DNA from 3 places in the Enterococcus sp. DIV1314a genome. Region 2 is predicted to be linked to each of the others. Evidence: a T-box and tRNA genes for the amino acid it is inferred to sense, from the RefSeq annotation. Region 2 holds a T-box; the other regions hold tRNA genes.
What was found. A T-box is a leader RNA that pairs with one kind of tRNA and senses whether it is charged. The one in region 2 lies ahead of IGI68_RS00965 (valine--tRNA ligase), so its partner is inferred to be a tRNA-Val.
Positions count from the first base shown of each region.

Region 1: it encodes a tRNA-Val, which carries the amino acid that the T-box ahead of IGI68_RS00965 (valine--tRNA ligase) is inferred to sense. The anticodon was not compared.
Region 3: it encodes a tRNA-Val, which carries the amino acid that the T-box ahead of IGI68_RS00965 (valine--tRNA ligase) is inferred to sense. The anticodon was not compared.

Region 1 is NZ_JBIOQP010000001.1:1,827,898-1,832,155, reverse strand. It holds gene IGI68_RS08690 (metal-sulfur cluster assembly factor) at 104-445, shown strand; gene IGI68_RS08685 (hypothetical protein) at 703-1,203, opposite strand; tRNA gene IGI68_RS08680 (tRNA-Leu) at 1,362-1,445, opposite strand; tRNA gene IGI68_RS08675 (tRNA-Cys) at 1,459-1,529, opposite strand; tRNA gene IGI68_RS08670 (tRNA-Gln) at 1,549-1,620, opposite strand; tRNA gene IGI68_RS08665 (tRNA-His) at 1,630-1,702, opposite strand; tRNA gene IGI68_RS08660 (tRNA-Trp) at 1,705-1,778, opposite strand; tRNA gene IGI68_RS08655 (tRNA-Tyr) at 1,797-1,877, opposite strand; tRNA gene IGI68_RS08650 (tRNA-Phe) at 1,882-1,954, opposite strand; tRNA gene IGI68_RS08645 (tRNA-Asp) at 1,996-2,069, opposite strand; tRNA gene IGI68_RS08640 (tRNA-Val) at 2,072-2,144, opposite strand; tRNA gene IGI68_RS08635 (tRNA-Glu) at 2,160-2,231, opposite strand; tRNA gene IGI68_RS08630 (tRNA-Ser) at 2,242-2,330, opposite strand; tRNA gene IGI68_RS08625 (tRNA-Asn) at 2,378-2,451, opposite strand; rRNA gene rrf (5S ribosomal RNA) at 2,503-2,618, opposite strand; rRNA gene IGI68_RS08615 (23S ribosomal RNA) at 2,706-4,258, opposite strand, start outside.
Region 2 is NZ_JBIOQP010000001.1:195,410-199,667, forward strand. It holds gene IGI68_RS00965 (valine--tRNA ligase) at 1-1,828, opposite strand, end outside; T-box leader at 1,879-2,091, opposite strand; gene IGI68_RS00970 (redox-sensing transcriptional repressor Rex) at 2,139-2,810, opposite strand; gene thiI (tRNA uracil 4-sulfurtransferase ThiI) at 3,151-4,258, opposite strand, start outside.
Region 3 is NZ_JBIOQP010000001.1:849,267-853,524, forward strand. It holds tRNA gene IGI68_RS04085 (tRNA-Glu) at 59-130, opposite strand; tRNA gene IGI68_RS04090 (tRNA-Ser) at 143-230, opposite strand; tRNA gene IGI68_RS04095 (tRNA-Ile) at 262-335, opposite strand; tRNA gene IGI68_RS04100 (tRNA-Gly) at 351-421, opposite strand; tRNA gene IGI68_RS04105 (tRNA-Phe) at 431-503, opposite strand; tRNA gene IGI68_RS04110 (tRNA-Asp) at 521-594, opposite strand; tRNA gene IGI68_RS04115 (tRNA-Met) at 635-708, opposite strand; tRNA gene IGI68_RS04120 (tRNA-Ser) at 758-847, opposite strand; tRNA gene IGI68_RS04125 (tRNA-Glu) at 864-935, opposite strand; tRNA gene IGI68_RS04130 (tRNA-Ile) at 953-1,026, opposite strand; tRNA gene IGI68_RS04135 (tRNA-Gly) at 1,043-1,113, opposite strand; tRNA gene IGI68_RS04140 (tRNA-Asp) at 1,115-1,191, opposite strand; tRNA gene IGI68_RS04145 (tRNA-Met) at 1,280-1,353, opposite strand; tRNA gene IGI68_RS04150 (tRNA-Ser) at 1,403-1,492, opposite strand; tRNA gene IGI68_RS04155 (tRNA-Ile) at 1,531-1,604, opposite strand; tRNA gene IGI68_RS04160 (tRNA-Met) at 1,619-1,692, opposite strand; tRNA gene IGI68_RS04165 (tRNA-Ala) at 1,717-1,789, opposite strand; tRNA gene IGI68_RS04170 (tRNA-Pro) at 1,804-1,877, opposite strand; tRNA gene IGI68_RS04175 (tRNA-Arg) at 1,892-1,965, opposite strand; tRNA gene IGI68_RS04180 (tRNA-Leu) at 1,977-2,062, opposite strand; tRNA gene IGI68_RS04185 (tRNA-Gly) at 2,078-2,149, opposite strand; tRNA gene IGI68_RS04190 (tRNA-Thr) at 2,166-2,238, opposite strand; tRNA gene IGI68_RS04195 (tRNA-Leu) at 2,249-2,330, opposite strand; tRNA gene IGI68_RS04200 (tRNA-Lys) at 2,350-2,422, opposite strand; tRNA gene IGI68_RS04205 (tRNA-Val) at 2,427-2,499, opposite strand; rRNA gene rrf (5S ribosomal RNA) at 2,531-2,646, opposite strand; rRNA gene IGI68_RS04215 (23S ribosomal RNA) at 2,734-4,258, opposite strand, start outside.

The DNA of each region.
Region 1 (4,258 bases), 1.6 Mb from region 2:
AGTAATAAGATGAAAAAATGATTAAATATTCTGCTTGCTAAAAGAGAAATTGTATGGAAAAATAGACAAGTATCCATTTTTAAGATTGAAAGGAAGAAGATATATGCGTGATGACATTAAATTGAATGAGCGAGCTGCAATACTGAGTGAGCAATTAATCGAAAAACTCCAAACGGTTTCAGATCATGAGATTGGTTTAGATATTTATAATTTAGGCTTTATTTATGAAATTGATTTAGATGAAAAAGGCCATTGTCGCATTGTTATCACCCTCACAGGAATTGGTTGTGATTGTGTGGAGTCGATTCCTTCAGACATTAAAACAGCTTTACTAACAATTGAGGAAATTCAATCCGTTGATGTGCAAATTGTCTGGTCTCCCGCATGGAAAATGACTCGCATTAGCCATTATGGTCGCATTGCTTTAGGAGTGAATCCAAACTAAGAGTTAACATAAAAAACGGATGAACCAATGATGGTCATTCGTTTTTTATGTTGATGAAATTGAAAAATCAGCAAACATACCTCTATTTCGTCCTGACTTTATAAAGTTTCTAATTTCGTTTTTAAGCATTGTGTTATGTGGTCAGCTGTCTTATGATCATGACTCGATAAATTCTGATTGGACTTCTCGAATCAACGCTTTTTAAGAATCGTTCTTGGTAAGCTACCCATTTACCAAACAAAATCTAGTGGCTACTGTTATGTTAGATTAATATCTTTGATAATCATTTCAACTACGTCATCTTGAGTTTGTTTTGCTGTAAATATAGTCTCATTCGGAAAACCTAACATATCCTTTTCTAACCACCAACTCTTCATTCTTTCAGCCCCAAAAACTTTAGACAAGTCTCTTTGATTATGACGAGTAAGGGTTTCTTCAAATGAGATATCATAGTAGTACGTATGAACTTCTCCTTGAAAAGTCTCATATAAAGAGATGAACATTTCCTTGTAAATATGAGAACCTAAAATACCCTCAATAACAATTATTTCAAATTTCTCTTTACCAAATTCAGCGATCTGTTGGATTAGTCCAGCTGTTGGATTGTCTACTCTATCTTTGACATTTAAAATACCTAACCGAATTTCATCTTGAGAAATCCTCATTACGGTTCCTCTGGGGTAGTAATTTTGAATTGCTTTCGCTGTAATAGTCTTTCCACTAGCTGAATTTCCTCTTATAATAACTAATTTACTCATCCGTTTTTTCTCCCAACTGATAAAAGAAATTAAGTAGATCATAATATAAAAGCTTATATATAGTCCACTGCTCGTGTTGAAACAGACATTGATAAATTCTCCAAAAACCAAGACAAAAAAATAGCATCAACGTATATTTTACGTTGATGCTATTTTTATACCGATGGCCGGGGTCGAACCGGCACGATCTTGCGATCACAGGATTTTGAGTCCAGCGCGTCTGCCAATTCCGCCACACCGGCAAATAGTATTGAAAGGCGGTAACCGGATTTGAACCGGTGATGAAGGTTTTGCAGACCTCTGCCTTACCACTTGGCTATACCGCCATTATATACAATGTTAAAACTGGGGTAGCTGGATTCGAACCAACGCGTGAGGGAGTCAAAGTCCCTTGCCTTACCGCTTGGCTATACCCCAAAAAAAAAAGGCGACTGATGGGTTTCGAACCCACGAATGCCGGAACCACAATCCGGTGCGTTAACCCCTTCGCCACAATCGCCATGGCAGGGACAGTAGGAATTGAACCCACACTAGCGGTTTTGGAGACCGCTGTTCTACCTTTAAACTATGTCCCTATATTAAATTTTAAAAAATGGAGGAGAGTGGATTCGAACCACTGAACCCGAAGGAACGGATTTACAGTCCGTCGCGTTTAGCCACTTCGCTACTCCTCCATAATGGCGCGAGACGGAATCGAACCGCCGACACATGGAGCTTCAATCCATTGCTCTACCAACTGAGCTACCGAGCCAATACAAAGTATTCATTATTTATTATTTAATTATAATAAAACGGTCTGGACGGGACTCGAACCCGCGACCTCCTGCGTGACAGGCAGGCATTCTAACCAGCTGAACTACCAAACCAATGGGGGTTAACGGGATCGAACCGCTGACCCTCTGCTTGTAAGGCAGATGCTCTCCCAGCTGAGCTAAACCCCCATTATAATAAAACAATGATCCGTACGGGAATCGAACCCGTGTTACCGCCGTGAAAGGGCGGTGTCTTAACCGCTTGACCAACGGACCATTTAAGGTACGGAGAGTAAGGGATTCGAACCCTTGAGACAGTGTAAACCATCTACATGATTTCCAATCATGCTCCTTCGGCCACTCGGACAACTCTCCAGGCTTAAAGAAGCAATTTTACTCTTCTTTTTTTCTCTTATCGAGAACTCCGGCAGTAGGACTCGAACCTACGACATCATGATTAACAGTCATGCGCTACTACCAACTGAGCTATGCCGGAATAAGTGTTACTTTTTATCATTTCACTTTCAATAAATTGAAAATGAAATTTGCGTGGCGACGTCCTGCTCTCACAAAGGGAAACCCTTCACTACAATCGGCGCTAAGAAGCTTAACTTCTGTGTTCGGCATGGGTACAGGTGTATCCTTCTTGCTATCGCCACCACACTATTTGATTATTTGAGTAAGTGTTGCTCACTCAAAACTGGATTTGAAGAAAATCATTGTACCGTACCAAGTTTTTATTTTACCATTTTGGTTAAGTCCTCGATCGATTAGTATCAGTCCGCTCCGTACATCGCTGCACTTCCACTCCTGACCTATCTACCTGATCATCTCTCAGGGATCTTACTTTCTTAAAGAAATGGGAAATCTCATCTTGAGGTGGGCTTCACACTTAGATGCTTTCAGCGTTTATCCCTTCCCTACATAGCTACCCAGCGATGCCTCTGGCGAGACAACTGGTACACCAGCGGTAAGTCCATCCCGGTCCTCTCGTACTAAGGACAGCTCCTCTCAAATTTCCAACGCCCGCGACGGATAGGGACCGAACTGTCTCACGACGTTCTGAACCCAGCTCGCGTGCCGCTTTAATGGGCGAACAGCCCAACCCTTGGGACCGACTACAGCCCCAGGATGCGACGAGCCGACATCGAGGTGCCAAACCTCCCCGTCGATGTGGACTCTTGGGGGAGATAAGCCTGTTATCCCCAGGGTAGCTTTTATCCGTTGAGCGATGGCCCTTCCATGCGGAACCACCGGATCACTAAGCCCGACTTTCGTCCCTGCTCGAGTTGTAGCTCTCGCAGTCAAGCTCCCTTTTGCCTTTGCACTCTACGAATGATTTCCAACCATTCTGAGGGAACCTTTGGGCGCCTCCGTTACCTTTTAGGAGGCGACCGCCCCAGTCAAACTGCCCATCTGACACTGTCTCCCATCACGATTAGTGATGCGGGTTAGAGTGGCCATAACGCAAGGGTAGTATCCCACCATTGCCTCCATCGAAACTAGCGTCCCGATCTCTACGGCTCCTACCTATCCTGTACATGCGGTACAGACACTCAATATCAAATTACAGTAAAGCTCCATGGGGTCTTTCCGTCCTGTCGCGGGTAACCTGCATCTTCACAGGTACTAAAATTTCACCGAGTCTCTCGTTGAGACAGTGCCCAAATCGTTACGCCTTTCGTGCGGGTCGGAACTTACCCGACAAGGAATTTCGCTACCTTAGGACCGTTATAGTTACGGCCGCCGTTTACTGGGGCTTCAATTCGTACCTTCGCTTGCGCTAAGCACTCCTCTTAACCTTCCAGCACCGGGCAGGCGTCAGCCCCTATACTTCATCTTTCGATTTTGCAGAGACCTGTGTTTTTGATAAACAGTCGCTTGGGCCTATTCACTGCGGCTGTTCTTGCGAACAGCACCCCTTCTCCCGAAGTTACGGGGTCATTTTGCCGAGTTCCTTAACGAGAGTTCTCTCGCACACCTTAGGATACTCTCCTCGACTACCTGTGTCGGTTTACGGTACGGGCCGTTGTTTTCTAACTAGAAGCTTTTCTCGGCAGTGTGACATCAGAAACTTCGGTACTTAAATTTCCCTCCCCATCACAACTTGTCCTTAATGAATGAAAGCATTTGACTCTCACTCGGACTTATTGCTTGGACAGACATTTCCAATCGTCTGCATTTCTTAGCCTACTGCGTCCCTCCATCGCTCAAACAAAAACAACGGGTACAGGAATATCAACCTGTTGTCCATCGCCTACGCCTATCGGCCTCGGCTTAGGTCCCGACTAACCCTGGGCGGA
Region 2 (4,258 bases):
ATATCCAACGATCCGCGACCGTTTTTTCGCCTTGTAAGCTCAAGTCTTCTAGCGTGAGCCCTTCCACGTTCATTAGAACAAAACGTGATGCGTTCCAAATTTTATTAATGAAGTTCCAAGCCGCATCCATTTTTTCATAGCTAAAACGCATATCTTGACCTGGTGATGACCCATTAGATAAAAACCAACGTAAAGCATCGGCTCCGTATTGATCAATAATTTCCATTGGATCAATTCCGTTACCTAACGATTTACTCATTTTACGACCATCTTCTGCCCGAATTAAACCGTGGATTAAGACATTGTCAAATGGACGTTCCCCAGTAAATTCTAAACTTTGGAAAATCATACGACTTACCCAAAAAGCAATAATGTCATATCCTGTAACGAGTGTGTTATTCGGGAAATAACGTTGATAGTCTTCACTATTTTCGTCCGGCCAACCCATCGTTGAAAATGGCCATAATGCTGAGCTGAACCAAGTATCTAACACGTCTGGATCTTGCTGCCAATTTTCATGATCGGCAGGTGCCTCCATCCCAACGTAAACTTCTCCTGTTTCTTTATGGTACCAAGCAGGAATTTGATGTCCCCACCATAATTGACGTGAAATGACCCAATCATGAATATTTTCCATCCAACGTAAGAATGTTTGATTAAAACGTGGTGGGTAAAACTCGACCGCATTATCGGAAGCTTGATTTTCAATTGATTCTTTCGCTAAAGGCGCCATATTTACGAACCACTGCGTTGAAAGACGAGGTTCAACTACCACTCCTGTTCTTTCAGAATGACCGACACTATGAACCATTTTTTCAATTTTCACCAAACGACCCATAGCTTCTAAATCTTTGATGATTTGTTTACGAGCAGCAAAACGATCAAGTCCTGCGTAAATCCCCGCTAATTCGTTCATTGTTCCATCGTCATTCATCACATTCACGCGCGGTAAATCATGACGATTCCCCACTTCAAAGTCATTCGGATCGTGAGCAGGTGTAATTTTTACGACCCCTGTCCCAAATTCTCTTTCCACGTAGTCATCCGCAATAATTGGAATTTCTTTATTGACTAATGGTAAAACGACCATTTTACCAATTAAGGCTTGATAGCGTTCATCTTCTGGATGAACCGCAACAGCCGTATCTCCAAGCATTGTTTCTGGCCGTGTCGTCGCAATTTCTACCACTCCTGAGCCATCTGCCAAAGGATAAGACATATGATAAAATGCCCCTTCAATGTCTTTATGAATCACTTCAATATCCGATAAAGCCGTCCGTGCTTGAGGATCCCAGTTAATAATATATTCGCCACGATAGATTAAGTCTTTGTTGTACATTGTCACAAAGACTTTTCTAACCGCTTCAGATAACCCATCATCTAACGTAAAACGTTCACGACTATAATCAAGCGATAGCCCCATCTTCGCCCACTGTTCACGAATATGATCGGCGTATTCTTCTTTCCAACTCCAAACTTCTTCCACAAACTTTTCTCTTCCTAAGTCATAGCGAGAAATTCCTTGTTCGCGTAATTTTTCTTCAACTTTTGCTTGTGTTGCAATACCGGCATGGTCCATTCCTGGTAGCCATAACGTATCAAACCCTTGCATCCGTTTTTGACGAATAATAATATCTTGTAACGTCGTATCCCATGCATGTCCTAGATGTAACTTCCCTGTGACATTTGGTGGGGGGATTACAATCGAGTATGGTTTGGCTTTTTTATCGCCACTTGGTTTAAACAACTCTTTATCCAACCATTCTTGATAACGACCGGCTTCAACTTCATTTGGTTGATATTTTGTTGATAATTCTTTTTTAGTCATTCTTTCTCCTCCTCTTAAACAATAAAAAAAATCCTAAGATGTCTAAAACATCTTAGGACGTAAATTACGCGGTACCACCTAAATTGTAGCCTTATGCTACCTCTTAACGCGTGAGTTAACGATCACGATTCGTTTGATTTTACTGCAAATTCAAATCAAAAACTCCCAAGCTACCTTCACTAATCATGTTGAGAATCTTCCAGCAAATGATTCCCTCTCTTTAAAACAACGATTTAGCTACTCCTCTTGTTCAACGTCTTGATTTATTCTACAATGAAGACATTTGAATGTCAATGCGTTTATTACCTACTTATTGCTCGTTAAAATGAACTGCGGGCATTTTATAGTGATTTTGATTATCAAAGAAAATAAGTGTCAGAAGTTCCGTTGTTAGATCAATATATCGTACGTTCACCTCATCGGGTACTGTCACTCGATCAGGTGCAAAATTTAAAATTGCAGTAATGCCACTTTCAACAATCACATCAACGGCTTCTTGTGAGTGGTGACTAGGTACGGTCGTAATCGCAACCGTCAGACCGTTTTCTGCTACTTTTTCTGCTAGTTCATCCATACTATGAATGTAGTAACCTTCAAATACCGTCCCAATTAACGAAGGATCACTGTCAAAGACACACGTGATATTCAAATTCTCATTTCGTCTAAAATTATTTTTTAATAACGCCTTGCCTAGATTCCCCACACCCACAAGCGCAATATCTTTCTCCTCCTCCGTCGCAAGGAGATTGCTAAACACCTCAATTAAAAATGGCACTTCATAGCCATAGCCACTACGACCTAATTCCCCTAAGTAGGAAAAATCACGACGGATGGTAGCTGAAGGAACATGAGTGATTTCAGCAAATTCTTTTGATTTGATTCGAATAACACCACTTGATTCAAGTGCTTTTAAATTTCTTAAGTATGATGGTAAGCGTTTCGCTGTTGCTTTAGGCAACTTTTTGATTTCTTTCACTTCCATATTCCCACCTCTTTGTTAATAAGTTCACATAAAGTGTACCACGCCATTCTCGAATTCGCAAGCAAAGATTGAATGAATTTTCACAAATTAAAAAAACAACATCTAGCGCTACATCAAACACTCTTTTCATCCTTAGTTCACGTAGTCAAAAGAGGGATGGTTAAATTCGTGTTATGGATTAAAAGTATAGTAGTTTGTATCTAGGATTTTATTTTGAAATCTAAACGAGTTCTCATTCTTTCATATAAAAAAACGTTAGAAAGAAGAGTGCAATTCCTCTTTCTAACGTAAAATTTTATCTATCTCTCAGTTTTACTTTTTTAAACTTGAAAATACAAGTTTATAATAAATCAGAAAAATCTTCTTCTATTTGACTAGCCGAAATATCACTATGAACCAAATTTGCCATCGAACGCGCGATCATGCCTTCGATATCTAAACGTTGTTCGTATTTAGGTACTTTCTCAAGTTTCGGGCGTGTTTTAGGTTGTGGTGGCGCAAAAATCGTACAACAGTCTTCAAAAGGTTGGATCGACAATTCAAAGGTATCAATTTTTTCTGCCATTTGAATAATCTCTAACTTATCCATTGTCGCAACCGGACGAATAATCGGTGTATTCGTCACTTCGTTGATCGCAACCATACTTTGTAACGTTTGTGAGGCAACTTGGCCTAAAGACTCGCCATTGACAATAATTAAGCCTTTTCTTTGCTGGCGAATCGCATCTGTTAAGCGTAACATCATCCGTCTTGTAATCGTCATCCAGTAACCTTGTGGGACATGTTTTTTAATTTCTTCTTGAATTTCTGTAAACGGTACTTCAATGAAATGAATCGAACCAACATACGGCGTGAGTTTCTTCGCTAAATCTTTTGCTTTTTGTAAAGATTGTTCACTTGTATAAGGAGGACTCGCAAAGTGGACGGCTTCAATTTCGACACCACGCTTCATTGCGAAGTACCCTGCTACGGGCGAATCGATTCCTCCAGAGAGCATCAACATTCCTTTTCCGGCTGTACCTACTGGTAAGCCACCTGCCCCTTGTAGCATTTCGTAAGACAAATAAGCACCTTCTACGCGAATCTCCACGCGTAAGTTAATGTCTGGTTGTTTCATTTGCGCCTTAATGTCAGGGAAAATATCGACAATCGCGTTTCCTAACGTCAAATTCAGCTCATTTGTGTCTTGAATAAAATCATGATCACTGCGCTTAGTTGAAATTCGAAACGTTTCTTTGCCTGTATAAATTTCTTGCATAATTGCTTGTGCGGTTTGCTTAATCACTTCAATGTCTTTTTCAACACGGATACTTGGTGAAAACGTTTGGATACCAAAAATTTTCGTGAGTAGCGGAATAATTTCATCACTATCTTCGCCATTGAGCAGTAAATGCATCCGATCTCTCTCTGCTATTACTTTGACTTTTGGAAAATCAATTAAACTTTTT
Region 3 (4,258 bases), 650 kb from region 2:
TATTTCAAAAAAGAGAGCTACTAGACAAATAGTCTAATAACTCTCTTTTTAAACATGATGATCCGTACGGGAATCGAACCCGTGATACCGCCGTGAAAGGGCGGTGTCTTAACCGCTTGACCAACGGACCTAAAACATAAAACGGAGAAGGAGGGATTTGAACCCTCGCGCCGATCACTCGACCTACACCCTTAGCAGGGGCGCCTCTTCAGCCTCTTGAGTACTTCCCCATAACCAATTTGTATTGGTTTTTGGTAAAAATGGGCCTAAATGGACTCGAACCATCGACCTCACGCTTATCAGGCGTGCGCTCTAACCAGCTGAGCTATAGGCCCTAAAAACATTCCAAAAGCGGGTGACGAGAATCGAACTCGCGACGACAGCTTGGAAGGCTGTGGTTTTACCACTAAACTACACCCGCAATGGATAATGGCGCGAGACGGAATCGAACCGCCGACACATGGAGCTTCAATCCATTGCTCTACCAACTGAGCTACCGAGCCATTGAAAATTTGAAAAACGGTCTGGACGGGACTCGAACCCGCGACCTCCTGCGTGACAGGCAGGCATTCTAACCAACTGAACTACCAAACCATGGAACTTTTCACTGTTTAAATCGTAATAAAAACAGTAATTGCGGGAGTAGGATTTGAACCTACGACCTTCGGGTTATGAGCCCGACGAGCTACCGAACTGCTCCATCCCGCGATAAGGAATGTTTAAAACATTCAAAGGTAATAATGGTGTTACGTGAAAAAGGAGGATGAGGGATTCGAACCCCCGCACGGTTTTACCCGCCTGACGGTTTTCAAGACCGTTCCCTTCAGCCGGACTTGGGTAATCCTCCGGTATAAAACTATAAATGATCCGTACGGGAATCGAACCCGTGATACCGCCGTGAAAGGGCGGTGTCTTAACCGCTTGACCAACGGACCAATAAAAATTTTGTAAATGGGCCTAAATGGACTCGAACCATCGACCTCACGCTTATCAGGCGTGCGCTCTAACCAGCTGAGCTATAGGCCCGTTATAACAAAATCAAAGCGGGTGACGAGAATCGAACTCGCGACGACAGCTTGGAAGGCTGTGGTTTTACCACTAAACTACACCCGCATGGCGGTCTGGACGGGACTCGAACCCGCGACCTCCTGCGTGACAGGCAGGCATTCTAACCAACTGAACTACCAAACCATATAGATTTTTGTTATAAAAGATTAACAATAGTTATGAATTAAGGCTATTGTTTGTCACAAACTATCAATCATATCATGATAGTTAATTGCGGGAGTAGGATTTGAACCTACGACCTTCGGGTTATGAGCCCGACGAGCTACCGAACTGCTCCATCCCGCGATAAGGAATGTTTAAAACATTCAAAGGTAATAATGGTGTTACGTGAAAAAGGAGGATGAGGGATTCGAACCCCCGCACGGTTTTACCCGCCTGACGGTTTTCAAGACCGTTCCCTTCAGCCGGACTTGGGTAATCCTCCGGTATAATAAATATGACTTATTCCTACAAACCCATATATGGACCTTGTAGGACTCGAACCTACGACCGGACGGTTATGAGCCGTCTGCTCTAACCAACTGAGCTAAAGGTCCAGGCTCTAAAAAAATCGCGGCGAAGGGGATCGAACCCCCGACCTCCCGGGTATGAACCGGACGCTCTAGCCATCTGAGCTACACCGCGAAAAAATCATTTATTCAAATGATATGGAGCCTAGCGGGATCGAACCGCTGACCTCCTGCGTGCAAGGCAGGCGCTCTCCCAGCTGAGCTAAGGCCCCTAAATCTTTTAAAATCGGGAAGACAGGATTCGAACCTGCGACCCCTTGGTCCCAAACCAAGTGCTCTACCAAGCTGAGCTACTTCCCGTAAAACAAGCTTAATGCACCCAAGAGGAGTCGAACCTCTAACCGCTTGATTCGTAGTCAAGTACTCTATCCAATTGAGCTATGGGTGCAACACTAAAAATGCCGAGGGCCGGAATCGAACCGGCACGATGATCACTCATCGCAGGATTTTAAGTCCTGTGCGTCTGCCAGTTCCGCCACCCCGGCATAAGAATTGGCTAAAGCGGAAAACGGGGTTCGAACCCGCGACCCCCACCTTGGCAAGGTGGTGCTCTACCACTGAGCTATTTCCGCAAATATTTTACTAAAATGCCGGCTAAAGGATTTGAACCCTCGACCCTCTGATTACAAATCAGATGCTCTACCAACTGAGCTAAGCCGGCGTATTTCTCATGCGGGTGAAGGGATTTGAACCCCCACGCCTTGCGGCGCTAGATCCTAAGTCTAGTGCGTCTGCCAATTCCGCCACACCCGCGTTTGAAAATTGATTAAAATGAGTCGTACAGGGCTTGAACCTGTGACCCTCTGATTAAAAGTCAGATGCTCTACCAACTGAGCTAACGACTCATGATGGGGGTTAACGGGATCGAACCGCTGACCCTCTGCTTGTAAGGCAGATGCTCTCCCAGCTGAGCTAAACCCCCATAATGAATGAGTGAATTATATATCAAATTCGCGTGGCGACGTCCTGCTCTCACAAAGGGAAACCCTTCACTACAATCGGCGCTAAGAAGCTTAACTTCTGTGTTCGGCATGGGTACAGGTGTATCCTTCTTGCTATCGCCACCACACTATTTGATTATTTGAGTAAGTGTTGCTCACTCAAAACTGGATTTGAAGAAAATCATTGTACCGTACCAAGTTTTTATTTTACCATTTTGGTTAAGTCCTCGATCGATTAGTATCAGTCCGCTCCGTACATCGCTGCACTTCCACTCCTGACCTATCTACCTGATCATCTCTCAGGGATCTTACTTTCTTAAAGAAATGGGAAATCTCATCTTGAGGTGGGCTTCACACTTAGATGCTTTCAGCGTTTATCCCTTCCCTACATAGCTACCCAGCGATGCCTCTGGCGAGACAACTGGTACACCAGCGGTAAGTCCATCCCGGTCCTCTCGTACTAAGGACAGCTCCTCTCAAATTTCCAACGCCCGCGACGGATAGGGACCGAACTGTCTCACGACGTTCTGAACCCAGCTCGCGTGCCGCTTTAATGGGCGAACAGCCCAACCCTTGGGACCGACTACAGCCCCAGGATGCGACGAGCCGACATCGAGGTGCCAAACCTCCCCGTCGATGTGGACTCTTGGGGGAGATAAGCCTGTTATCCCCAGGGTAGCTTTTATCCGTTGAGCGATGGCCCTTCCATGCGGAACCACCGGATCACTAAGCCCGACTTTCGTCCCTGCTCGAGTTGTAGCTCTCGCAGTCAAGCTCCCTTTTGCCTTTGCACTCTACGAATGATTTCCAACCATTCTGAGGGAACCTTTGGGCGCCTCCGTTACCTTTTAGGAGGCGACCGCCCCAGTCAAACTGCCCATCTGACACTGTCTCCCATCACGATTAGTGATGCGGGTTAGAGTGGCCATAACGCAAGGGTAGTATCCCACCATTGCCTCCATCGAAACTAGCGTCCCGATCTCTACGGCTCCTACCTATCCTGTACATGCGGTACAGACACTCAATATCAAATTACAGTAAAGCTCCATGGGGTCTTTCCGTCCTGTCGCGGGTAACCTGCATCTTCACAGGTACTAAAATTTCACCGAGTCTCTCGTTGAGACAGTGCCCAAATCGTTACGCCTTTCGTGCGGGTCGGAACTTACCCGACAAGGAATTTCGCTACCTTAGGACCGTTATAGTTACGGCCGCCGTTTACTGGGGCTTCAATTCGTACCTTCGCTTGCGCTAAGCACTCCTCTTAACCTTCCAGCACCGGGCAGGCGTCAGCCCCTATACTTCATCTTTCGATTTTGCAGAGACCTGTGTTTTTGATAAACAGTCGCTTGGGCCTATTCACTGCGGCTGTTCTTGCGAACAGCACCCCTTCTCCCGAAGTTACGGGGTCATTTTGCCGAGTTCCTTAACGAGAGTTCTCTCGCACACCTTAGGATACTCTCCTCGACTACCTGTGTCGGTTTACGGTACGGGCCGTTGTTTTCTAACTAGAAGCTTTTCTCGGCAGTGTGACATCAGAAACTTCGGTACTTAAATTTCCCTCCCCATCACAACTTGTCCTTAATGAATGAAAGCATTTGACTCTCACTCGGACTTATTGCTTGGACAGACATTTCCAATCGTCTGCATTTCTTAGCCTACTGCGTCCCTCCATCGCTCAAACAAAAACAACGGGTACAGGAATATCAACCTGTTGTCCATCGCCTACGCCTATCGGCCTCG